Regions from separate parts of the Kineococcus endophyticus genome, predicted to be linked through region 2. Evidence: riboswitches for the same ligand, from Rfam matches in the RefSeq annotation. Region 2 holds a riboswitch; each other region holds the start of a gene.
What was found. A riboswitch is a leader RNA that binds a small molecule or an ion and turns the genes downstream of it on or off. The one in region 2 is predicted to bind S-adenosylmethionine.
Positions count from the first base shown of each region.

Region 1 (3,264 bases), on a different contig from region 2:
CCCCGGCCTCCAGGAGTTGCCGCGCGGTGGCGGCTCCGATGCCTGCCCCCGCGCCGGTCACCAGGACCACCGATCCGGTCAGGTCGCGGCGTTCAGCGGGCACGTGCGGTCTCCTCGTCGAGGTGGGGGTTGCGAGCGGCGGTTCAGGCGCGGCGGAGCACGAGGTCCTCGAACGTGGCGTGCGCGCGTTCGCTGTGCTCGTCGGTCTGGCAGGCGTCGAGGACGTCGGGGTGCGCGGTGAACGCCCTGATCCCGACGGCCAGGGCCTGTTCGACCGCCTGCGGGTTCCGCACGCTGGCGAGCAGAACCTGCGTCGGGCTGTCCCGCAGGGCCGCGTGCATGGCCCCGACGAGTCCGACGGGCGGTTCGCCGGTGCGGTCGGCGATCTGCCCGAAGTAGGGGGCGATCCACGCCGCGCCGACCTGTGCGGACATCGCCGCCTGGGCGACGGTGTTCACCGCGGTGATGAGCGTGGGGACGCCCGCGCGGCGCAGGACCGCGGCGGCGGAGAACCCCGCGCGCGTCGCGGTCAGCTTGACGACGACGCGGTCACCGAGGTCGGTGATGCGCGAGGCGTTGGCCACCATCTCGGACGGGCTGCTCCCCCACGTCTGGAAGAACACCTCCTCCGCACCGGCCGCCACGTAGCGGGAGTACAGCTCGGGGAAGTCGCCGGCGCCGCGGTCGGCGCGGTCGAGGATCGCCGGGTTGGACGTCACACCGCTCACCAGCCCGGCCCGGAGCAGGGCCTCGACCCGCTCGACGTCGGCGCTGTCCGCGTAGAACCTCACGCACTCCTCCAGGCGCTCAGTTGAGCGGGGGTACGCTCAACGGTGAACTGCACTATCGTGCCGCGGGAGTCCTGGTGTCAACGAAACCCGTCGGGAGGAGCCGCGTGGACAGCGCGCTGGAGGCCCTGCGAGCGACCACCGCCGCACGGCGCTACTACGTGGACGGGGCGACCAAGAGCGCGATCGCCGACGAACTGCGGGTGTCTCGGTTCAAGGTGGCGCGCCTCATCGACCGCGCGGTGAAGGACGGCATCATCACCTTCACCGTGCGCGAACCGGCCGGTGTGCAGGTGGAGAGCTCGCTGCGGCTCGCGGCGCACCTGCAGGTCCCCGAGTGCGTGGTCGTGCCCACGGCGGCCGAGGCGCCCGAACGACGACGCGCGGAACTCGGTGCGGCCGCCGCGCGGATCGTCGCCGGCCTCCTCGAGGACGGTCAGCGGCTCGGCATCACGTGGGGACGCACGTTGCGGGCGGTGGTCGACGCCCTGCCGGAACTGCCGAAGGTCGACGTCGTGCAGCTGGTCGGCGGCCTGGCCCAGGAACCCCTCGCCTCCGGCCCCGCCGACCTCGTGCGGGCGGTGGGCTCGCGCACCGCCGGCCGGGCCTGGGTCCTGCACGCCCCTCTCCTCGCCGACACCCCGGGCAGCGCCCGGACCCTGCGGGCCGAGACGTCGATCGCGGCCACCCTCGCCCTGTACGGCGGGACGGACCGCGCCGTCGTCGGCATCGGCTCCTGGCGCGGCGACGGTTCGGGGTTGCGTTCGGCGCTGCCCGCCGCGGTGCAGACCGCCTGCGACGACGCGGGTGTCGTGGCCGACGTCGGAACGACGCTCCTCGCGCAGGACGGCTCGGTCCTCGAGGTTCCCGGGCTGTCGGACCGGGCGATCTCGGTGACCACCGAGGAACTGCGCTCCATCCCCGACGTCACGGCCGTCGCGGTCGGGGAGGACCGTGCGGACGCCGTCCGGGCGGCCTGCCGCAGCGGGATCGTCCACCGCCTGGTCACCGACCACCGGACCGCCGAGGCTCTGCTCGGCTGACGTCCGAGGGCCTTCGACGAGGAGACGTCGCGCCTCCGGAACTGCCCGGGGACGGAGTTCCCGACCTGACGTCGCGCTGCAGTGCGGGACTCGGGGTTGACACGTTCGACTCCGAGTCGCTTGACTGACCACACCATCCAGAGCGGCCGAGAGACTTGGCTCGACGACGCCGCAGCAACCACCGGGTCCCACGGGTTCCGACAGGTGCTTCCGCCAAGACGATGGAGTGCGGAGGACGTCGTGCAGAACGTGAACGGAGCCGCGGAGCGACCGCGGGTCCACCTGGTGCGCCGGCGCCACGTCGACCTCGCTCGGCAGTCGAGCAGCTGCTGTCCGGCCTGACCGGACCCTCACCCCCCACCTGCGCGGCGTCGCCCGCGGGCCTACCCCACCTGCTCACCTCGCTCGCGAGCACGTCCCCCAGGAGCACTGTGCCCACCCGTCGGAGAACCCTGTCCACTGCCGCCGTTGCGGCTTCGGTCCTCTTGAGCGGCTGCGCCGCAACCTCGTCCGGGTCGGAAGGAGTGGGTCGCCGGGTCGATGGGGGGACCGCCGTCTACGCCACGGACCGGGAACCCACCTGCCTCGACCCGCACAACAGCGGGGACATGCCCCAGACCTACATCGCACGGCAGTACCTCGACAGCCTCGTCTCGGCGACCTCCGACGGTCAGGTCGTCCCGTGGCTGGCGGACAGCTGGACGATCTCCCCGGACGGTCTGACGTACGACTTCACCCTGAAGAAGGGTGTCGAATTCACCGACGGCACTCCCTTCGACGCCGCCGCGGTGGTGGCCAACTTCCACCAGATCCTCGACCCCGCGACGCAGTCGTCCACCGACCTGCTGTACCTGACGTCCTACTTCAAGCAGGCCGTGGCCGTCGACGACCACGTCGTCCGCATCGAGCTCCTGCGCCCTTACTCCCCCTTGCTCATCGCTCTGAGCCAGGCGTTCTTCGGCATGGAATCACCCAAGGCCATGGCCCGCGGCCTGGCCCAGAACTGCGTGTCGCCGGTCGGCACCGGACCCTTCGTGGTCAAGCGGTGGAACCGTGCCCGAGACGTGGAGCTCGTCGGGAACGAGAACTACAACTCCGCTCCGGCGAACGCCAAGCACCAGGGACCAGCCTACCTGGAGGGGGTGACCTGGCGGTTCCTCAAGGACAACACCACCCGCTACAGTGCGCTCGCCGGCGGTCAGGTGGACGCCATCTTCAACCTCCCCGCCGAGTCGCAGGAATCGGCGGAGTCCAATCCGGACCTGCAGCTCAGCAGCTTCGTCCACTCCGGTTCCCCCTTCAGCCTCGGTCTGAACACGCGCAGCGACGTCTTCTCCGACGTCCGCGTGCGCAAGGCGTTCGCGCACGCCTCCAACGCCCAGGCCGCCGTGCACAGCGCGTACGGCGGCGTCTACCCGTACGAGGGGAACACC
Region 1 is NZ_JBFNQN010000008.1:159,740-163,003, forward strand. Features, by position in the region: gene AB1207_RS12940 (SDR family oxidoreductase) at 1-103, opposite strand, end outside; gene AB1207_RS12945 (transaldolase family protein) at 144-791, opposite strand; gene AB1207_RS12950 (sugar-binding transcriptional regulator) at 896-1,831, shown strand; SAM riboswitch class I at 1,962-2,059, shown strand; gene AB1207_RS12955 (putative leader peptide) at 2,081-2,173, shown strand; gene AB1207_RS12960 (ABC transporter substrate-binding protein) at 2,440-3,264, shown strand, end outside.
Region 1: linked by a shared signal. The riboswitch ahead of AB1207_RS12955 (putative leader peptide) and the one ahead of AB1207_RS14645 (aminotransferase class V-fold PLP-dependent enzyme) in region 2 are both predicted to bind S-adenosylmethionine.

Region 2 (3,264 bases):
TCCAGCCGCCGCACCTCGTGGGTCACGGCGAGGCCGGGCAGGAGCGGGATGGTGACGCCCGCGGCCCGGGCGCGGGCCACGAACGCCGCGTACTCCCGGGCGGACCAGCCGACCTGGCACACGGCGAACTGCGCGCCGGCGTCCTGCTTGGCGCGCAGGACCGCGAGTTCGTGCCCGTCGCGGTCCCGGGGGAACGCGGCGACGGCGAGGCTGAGCGGGGGGACGTCGACGGGGAGACGCCCGCCCCGCAGCGCGAGGCGCCGCCGGTCGGCGACCTGGAGGAGTTCGACGAGGTCGCGGGCCGTCGCGACGCCGTCGGGGTGGGGACGGAACTGCGCCGCCCCCGTGCCCGCCGGCGGGTCCCCGCGCAGGGCGAGGACGTTGCGGACGCCGGCGTCGAAGAACTCGCAGGCCAGGTCGACGACCTCGCGGCGGGAGGAACCGACGCACGTCAGGTGCGCCATCGCAGGCACGGCCGTGGAACTCAGGACGTGGGCCAGCAGGTCCCGGCTCGGTCCGCGCGTCGCGCCGGCCGCCCCGAACGTGACGGACACGAAGTCCGGCTGCGTGGCCAGCAGGTCGGACAGCCTGCGCCACAGGGCATCCCGACCCTCCGGCGAGCGGGGCGGGAACAGTTCGAAGCTCAGGGTCGGCCGCCCCGCCGCACCGGCGACGAGGGGCGCGAGGGTCATCGGGCCGGTCCTGCGCCGGGACGCGGGGACGGGTCGACAGGGGTGCTGCTCATCACGTGCTCCATCGGCCTGGCGTTAGCACCCTCGCCCGGGCTCGGGGGGTTGCTGCGGCGTCGTCGAGCCAGGACTCTCGGCCGCTCTGGATGGTGTTGATCGACCATAGAGCGGTCCGCGCGACCTCCACAAGTGGCTCCCCGAGATTGCGCCGGTCGTCCCCGGACGACCACCCGGGCGGCCCAGGACGGGCTCAAGGGGAGTTCGCGGCACGCCGATGTTGATCGGTCGGGCTCCTCGTGGCAGGCTCCTGCACAGGTCATGAGCGCCAGCGACAAGCCCCGGCTCGCTGGCCGGCAACCCTCCTCCGCGGTGGGGTGCCCCGGGTGACGACCTGGCCGGTTCCGTGGTGGAGCCGGCAAGCGCGGACCTCACCGGGGCGACCCGGTCCTCCCGGTAGGGTCCCCTCCCCCAGGAGTTCCTGCGTGAGCACCAGCACCCTGTCCCCCGCCCGTCCGCGCTGTCCCGGGAGTTCCGGGGCCGTCGACGCGCTGCTGCCCGTCGTCGGGGCCGACACCCTCGTGCCGCTCGCGACGGGAGGTTCGACCACCTACGCCAACCTCGACAACGCCGCCAGCGCCCCCGCCCTCGTCGCCGTGGCCGCGCGGGTCGCGCAGGTGCTGCCCCACTACGCCAGCGTGCACCGCGGCGCGGGCTGGCTCTCGCGCGTCTCCACGGCGCTGTTCGAGCAGGCGCGCGCGGAGGTCGGCGCCTTCGTGGGGGCACGCCACGACGACCTCGTCGTCCTCACCCGCAGCACCACCGACGCCCTCGACCTGCTCTCGCGCGCCGTCCCGGCCGGGGGACGCGTGCTGGTCGCCGACGTCGAGCACCACGCCAACCTGCTGCCGTGGCAGCGGTCCGCCCGCACGACGGTGGTGCCCGGCGGCGCCGACGCCGAGGAGACGACCGCCCTCCTGGAGGCCGAGCTGGCGACCGGCCGGTACGCCCTGCTCGCCGTCGCGGGCGCGTCCAACGTCACCGGGGAGGTGCTGCCGCTGCGCCGGCTGGCCCGCGCCGCGCACGACGCGGGCGCGCGGATCGCGGTGGACGGGGCGCAGCTCCTGCCGCACCGGCGGGTCGACGTCGGGCGGGACGGGATCGACTACCTCGCGCTGTCCGGGCACAAGCTCTACGCGCCGTTCGGCAGCGGGGCGCTCGTCGGGCGGCGCGACTGGCTGGACGCCGCCGAGCCCTACCTCGCCGGCGGGGGCGCGACGCTCGACGTGCGGCACGACGGCGTGCGCTGGGCCACCGGCCCCGACCGGCACGAGGCGGGGTCCCCGAACGTCGTCGGCGCGGTGGCGCTGGCGCAGGCGTGCACCACGCTCGCCGCACTGCCCCCGGGCGCGCTGGAGGAGCACGAGGCGGCGCTGCGCGCCCGGTTGGTGGACGGGCTGACGGCGCTGGCGGGGGTCGAGGTCGTCCGGCCCCGTCCCCGCGACGCCGTGGGCGTCGTCACCTGCACCGTTCCGGGCCGGTCCGTCTCGGAGGTCGCGGCCTACCTGTCCGCCGAGCACGGCATCGGCGTGCGCGACGGCCGGTTCTGCGCCCACCGGTTCGCGGACGCCCTGGGGCTGGCCGACGGCGGCCTGCGCGTCTCCACGGGGGTGGGCACGACGTCCGCCGAGGTCGACCGGCTGCTGGCCGCGCTCCGGCGGTTCGTCACGGACGGTCCGGAGCTGGACTACGGGGTCGTCGACGGGCACTGGGCCCCGCTGTCCGACCCGCGTCCGGCGCCAGGGTCGCTGCTCGCCGCCGCCGGGCCGCTGCGGTGACCGGCGTCAGGCCAGCGGTTCGCTGCTCGGACGGGGCCCGTCGCCCGTGGGGGGCGCCTCCTGCGCGAGCACCTCGTGCAGCTCGGCCTCGAACTCGGTCCAGCTCAGCTCCCCCGGACCGGGTTCCAGACCCGGACCGCGGTCGTGCGCCGGACCGTCGGCGGGGTCGTGGCGCCGGGCGTCGTGGAGGTCGGCCGGCGACCACGGGAACCCCCACTGGCCGTGCCCGGCCAGGGCGAGCCCCTGCACGACGATCGAGCCCAAACTGGTTGCGGCAGCGCACCATCGCGCCCACGTCCCACGCAACACCTCGCACCTCCGCTCTCGGGTGCCCCACTGTCGCACACGCGCGGCGAGCCCGGGAGGTCCTCCGCGACTCCGTCCACCACGCACCCCGGGAGACCCCGTGACCACGCCCCTGCACCTGTTCCTGGACGTCGACGGAGGGGGGTGGCACCCCGCCGCCTGGCGCTGGTCGCGCAGCACCCCCGACGAGGTCTTCTCCCCCGGCCGGCTGCGCGGGTTCGCCGTCACGGCCCAGGCCCAGGGCCTGACCGGGCTGACCTTCGAGGACTCACCGCTGCCCGACGCGCGCAACCCCGTCGGGCACCTCGACGCGGTCCAGCGCGCCGCCTTCCTGGCCGGGACGACGGAGGCCGTGGGGCTGCTGCCGGTCGCGGCCACCACCTACTCCGAGCCGTTCCACGTCGCGGCCCAGATCGCCTCGCTCGACCACTCCA
Region 2 is NZ_JBFNQN010000009.1:228,598-231,861, forward strand. Features, by position in the region: gene AB1207_RS14640 (methylenetetrahydrofolate reductase) at 1-692, opposite strand, end outside; SAM riboswitch class I at 751-842, opposite strand; SAM riboswitch class IV at 1,004-1,117, shown strand; gene AB1207_RS14645 (aminotransferase class V-fold PLP-dependent enzyme) at 1,172-2,524, shown strand; gene AB1207_RS14650 (hypothetical protein) at 2,531-2,773, opposite strand; gene AB1207_RS14655 (LLM class flavin-dependent oxidoreductase) at 2,931-3,264, shown strand, end outside.

Region 3 (3,264 bases), on a different contig from region 2:
GAACGGGATGTCTGCACGTCGGACCGGGAAAGCGCTCAGAAGACGCTTTTCGGGGCCCGGCGTGCAGACATCCCGTTCGCCACCGGACTACCGACCCGTCTCCTGCGACCGCACCGCCGCGGCGTCCACGGACGCGTGGGTGCCGATGTCCCAGACGAAGGGCGGCTCGGTGCCGTTGACCGACCAGTCCCCCACGATGCGCTGCTTGTAGACCACCGGGTTGTGCGAGGCGACCGTGCGTGCGTTGCGCCAGTGCCGGTCGAGGTCCTTGGCGCGGGACGTGCCGGACGCGCCGAGCGTGTTGAAGAGCAGCGTCGCGGCGCGCGGGACGGTCTCGGACAGGACGACCTGGGCCTGCGCCGTGCGGATCTCGGCCAGCACGTTGGCCTCGCGGTCGGCGTCCGTGCCGGGCAGGTGCGCGGTGTCGGCGGCCCCCTGGACGGCCTGCGCCGCAGCGCGGACGAGGGCGCGGGCCGTGAAGGCGGTCGCGGAGATCTCCCCCACGACCGACAGCACCTGGGCGTCGTTCCGGACGAGCGGGGCGAGGCCGTGGGTGTAGCTGCGGGTGCGGCCGCGCACCTGTGCGCCGGTGTCGCGCTCGACGGCGGCGGCGATGCCGGCGTGCACCGCGAGCAGGACGAGCTGGTAGAGCGCCGTCTGGTAGCGGAACCGGTCGGTGAACGGGGCGACGTCGGCGGCGTCCACCTCGACGTCGTCCAGGACGAGGGTGCCGGTGCCGGTGAGCTGCTGCCCGAACCCGTCCCAGTCGTCGGAGACGCTCGCGCCCTCGGCGTGGACCGGCACGAGGACGGTCACGGTCTCGAAGGAGCCGTCCGGGAGCTCGCGGCGGGCGGTGGCGTCGGTCCAGTCCGCGAAGATCGTGCCGGTCGTGTAGTACTTGCGGCCGCTGACGCTGGTGCGCCCGTCGCGGGTGGTCACGACCGTCTGCTGCCGGCCCGTGACGCCGTCCCCGACCTCGCTCCACGCGTTGCCGACGAGCTCACCGGCGACGACGCGCTCGACCCAGCGCGACCGGTACTCCCCCGCCGGCAGGCTCAGCACCTGCTCGACCCAGGCGATGTGCCCGCGGAACACCTGCGGCAGAGCGGAGTCCGCGGCCGCCAGGTCGACGAGGAGGTCGGCGAACTCGACGAGGTCCAGCCCCTCCCCGCCCTCGGCGACGGGCACCCGCAGCCGGCCGAACCCGGCCTCGAGGAGGTCGCGCACCTGCGCGCGCGGCAGCTCGTGGTCCTGCTCGCGGGCGACGACGCCCTCGGCGAACCGGGCGAAGAGCGGGGCGAAGCGCTCGGCGGCGGACTGGGTGGTGGCGGTCAGCGTGTCGCTGGTCAACGGGGTCTCCTCGGTCGCGGAGGGCCCGGGCGGGGGGCCGGCGGCGCGGGGACCGTTCGTCCTTACCCGTGCCGGAGCACCAGGGTCAGGTCGTCACCCGGGGCACCCCACGACGAGGAGGGTTGCCGGCCAGCGAGCCGGGGCTTCGCGCTGGCGCTCATGACCTGGGAGCAGGAAACCAGACCCTGCCGGTCCGGTTCAAGCGCACGGCCGAACGGGAGCGGTGCACCCCAGCCCCCCGGGGTGCCCCGCTCCCGTGCCCCACTCGCGACGACCGCCCCCCGGAGCTCAGCCCCCCGGCTCCGGTGCCGTCGCGAGGTCCTGCGTCGCGACCGGGACTCCCCTCCGGGTCCCGGTCGCGACGAGCCTTCAGATCCGCCGGTCGGCGGGGTCGCGCAGGTCGATGACCCGCTGCGGGGCAGCCGACGCGTGCTCGGCCTGCGCGGCCTGGAGCACGTCGGTGATCTCGTGGCCGATGAGCTCGTGGCGCTCCAGCAGCGCGTCGCGCAGCGCCTCGACGAGGTGGCGGTGGCGACCGAGCAGCTCGCGGACGGCCTCCTTCTGCTCGCGCAGCAGGTTCTCCACCAGGCGGCGGCCCTCGGAGTCGCCCAGGACGCGGGAGACGAGGTTGCCGTCGGCGAAGGCGCCCTGCTGGACGGCGGCGAAGGACACGAGCGTGCCCGCCATGCCCGCGGAGCCGACCATCTGGGCGGCGACCGACGTCGCCGACTGCAGGTCGCCGGCCGGACCGGTGGAGACGTCGCCGAAGAACAGCTCCTCGGCCACCTGCCCCCCGAAGGCGATCTTGATCATGCCGGCCAGCTCGGTGCGCGAGCGGGTGTAGACGTCCTCGGCGTCACCGTGGGCGAGCAGCCCGAGGGCGCTGGCGCGCTTGACGATCGTGAGGATCTCCAGGCGCCGCTGCGGCGCGACGAGCCACGCGACGGCGGCGTGCCCGGCCTCGTGGGTCGCGATGAGGCGCGCCTCGTGGTCGGTGTAGGCGACCGGCTGGCCGAGGCCGACCTCGGTGACGAGCCGGGCGTGCTCGACGTCGGCCCAGCTCATGCCGTCGCCGCCGCGGCGGACCGCGTTGACGAGGGCCTCGTCGAGCAGGTTCTCGATCATCACCGGCGAGTAGCCGTTGGTGATGCCGGCCAGGGCGTCGCGGCGCTCGGCCTCGTCGAGGGGCGCCTCGTGGGCCTTGCGGGCCAGGAAGTGGTCGACGAGCTGCCGGCGACCGGCCTTGTCCGGCAGACCGAAGGTCATGCGGCGGTCGAAGCGGCCGGGGCGCAGCAGCGCCGGGTCGAGGGCGTCGGCGCGGTTGGTCGCGGCGATGATCAGGACCTCGACGGGTTCGCCGACGGGACGCTGGAGCCGGCGGTCGGCGGGCAGGAACCGGTTCACCGTGTCGACGAACCAGCCGTGCAGGCGCTCGGACGTCGTGGGCTCGTCGAAGGACTGCATCTGCACGAGCAGCTCGTTGACGACGCCGCTGGCACCCTCGCTGGAGGCGAGCCGTTCGGTCTGCAGCGCAGCGTGTCCCGTCGCGGGAGCGGTACCCGGCAGGGACATGGGCAGGTTGGTGAGGCCACCGCAGCCCATGACGCTCGCGGTCGTGGCGGCGGTCATCGAGCTCATGCCGCCGCGGGCACCGGCGATCGCGTCGATCTCCTCGATGAACCCGATGGCGCCGCCCTCGCGGCGGGCGGCCTTGCGCAGGGCCTTGAAGTAGGAGCGCACCTTGCGGGCCGTCGCGCCGTACCACATGGACTGGAAGCTGGTCGCGGAGACGAAGAGGAACGGGACGCCCGCCTCGCGCGCCATGGCCTTGGCCATGTGCGTCTTGCCCGTGCCCGGCGAGCCCTCGAAGAGGAGGCCGCGGCGCGGACGGCCGCCCATGCGGCTGCGGAAGGT
Region 3 is NZ_JBFNQN010000011.1:24,725-27,988, reverse strand. Features, by position in the region: gene AB1207_RS15980 (acyl-CoA dehydrogenase family protein) at 88-1,350, opposite strand; SAM riboswitch class IV at 1,404-1,515, opposite strand; gene AB1207_RS15975 (AAA family ATPase) at 1,720-3,264, opposite strand, start outside.
Region 3: linked by a shared signal. The riboswitch ahead of AB1207_RS15980 (acyl-CoA dehydrogenase family protein) and the one ahead of AB1207_RS14645 (aminotransferase class V-fold PLP-dependent enzyme) in region 2 are both predicted to bind S-adenosylmethionine.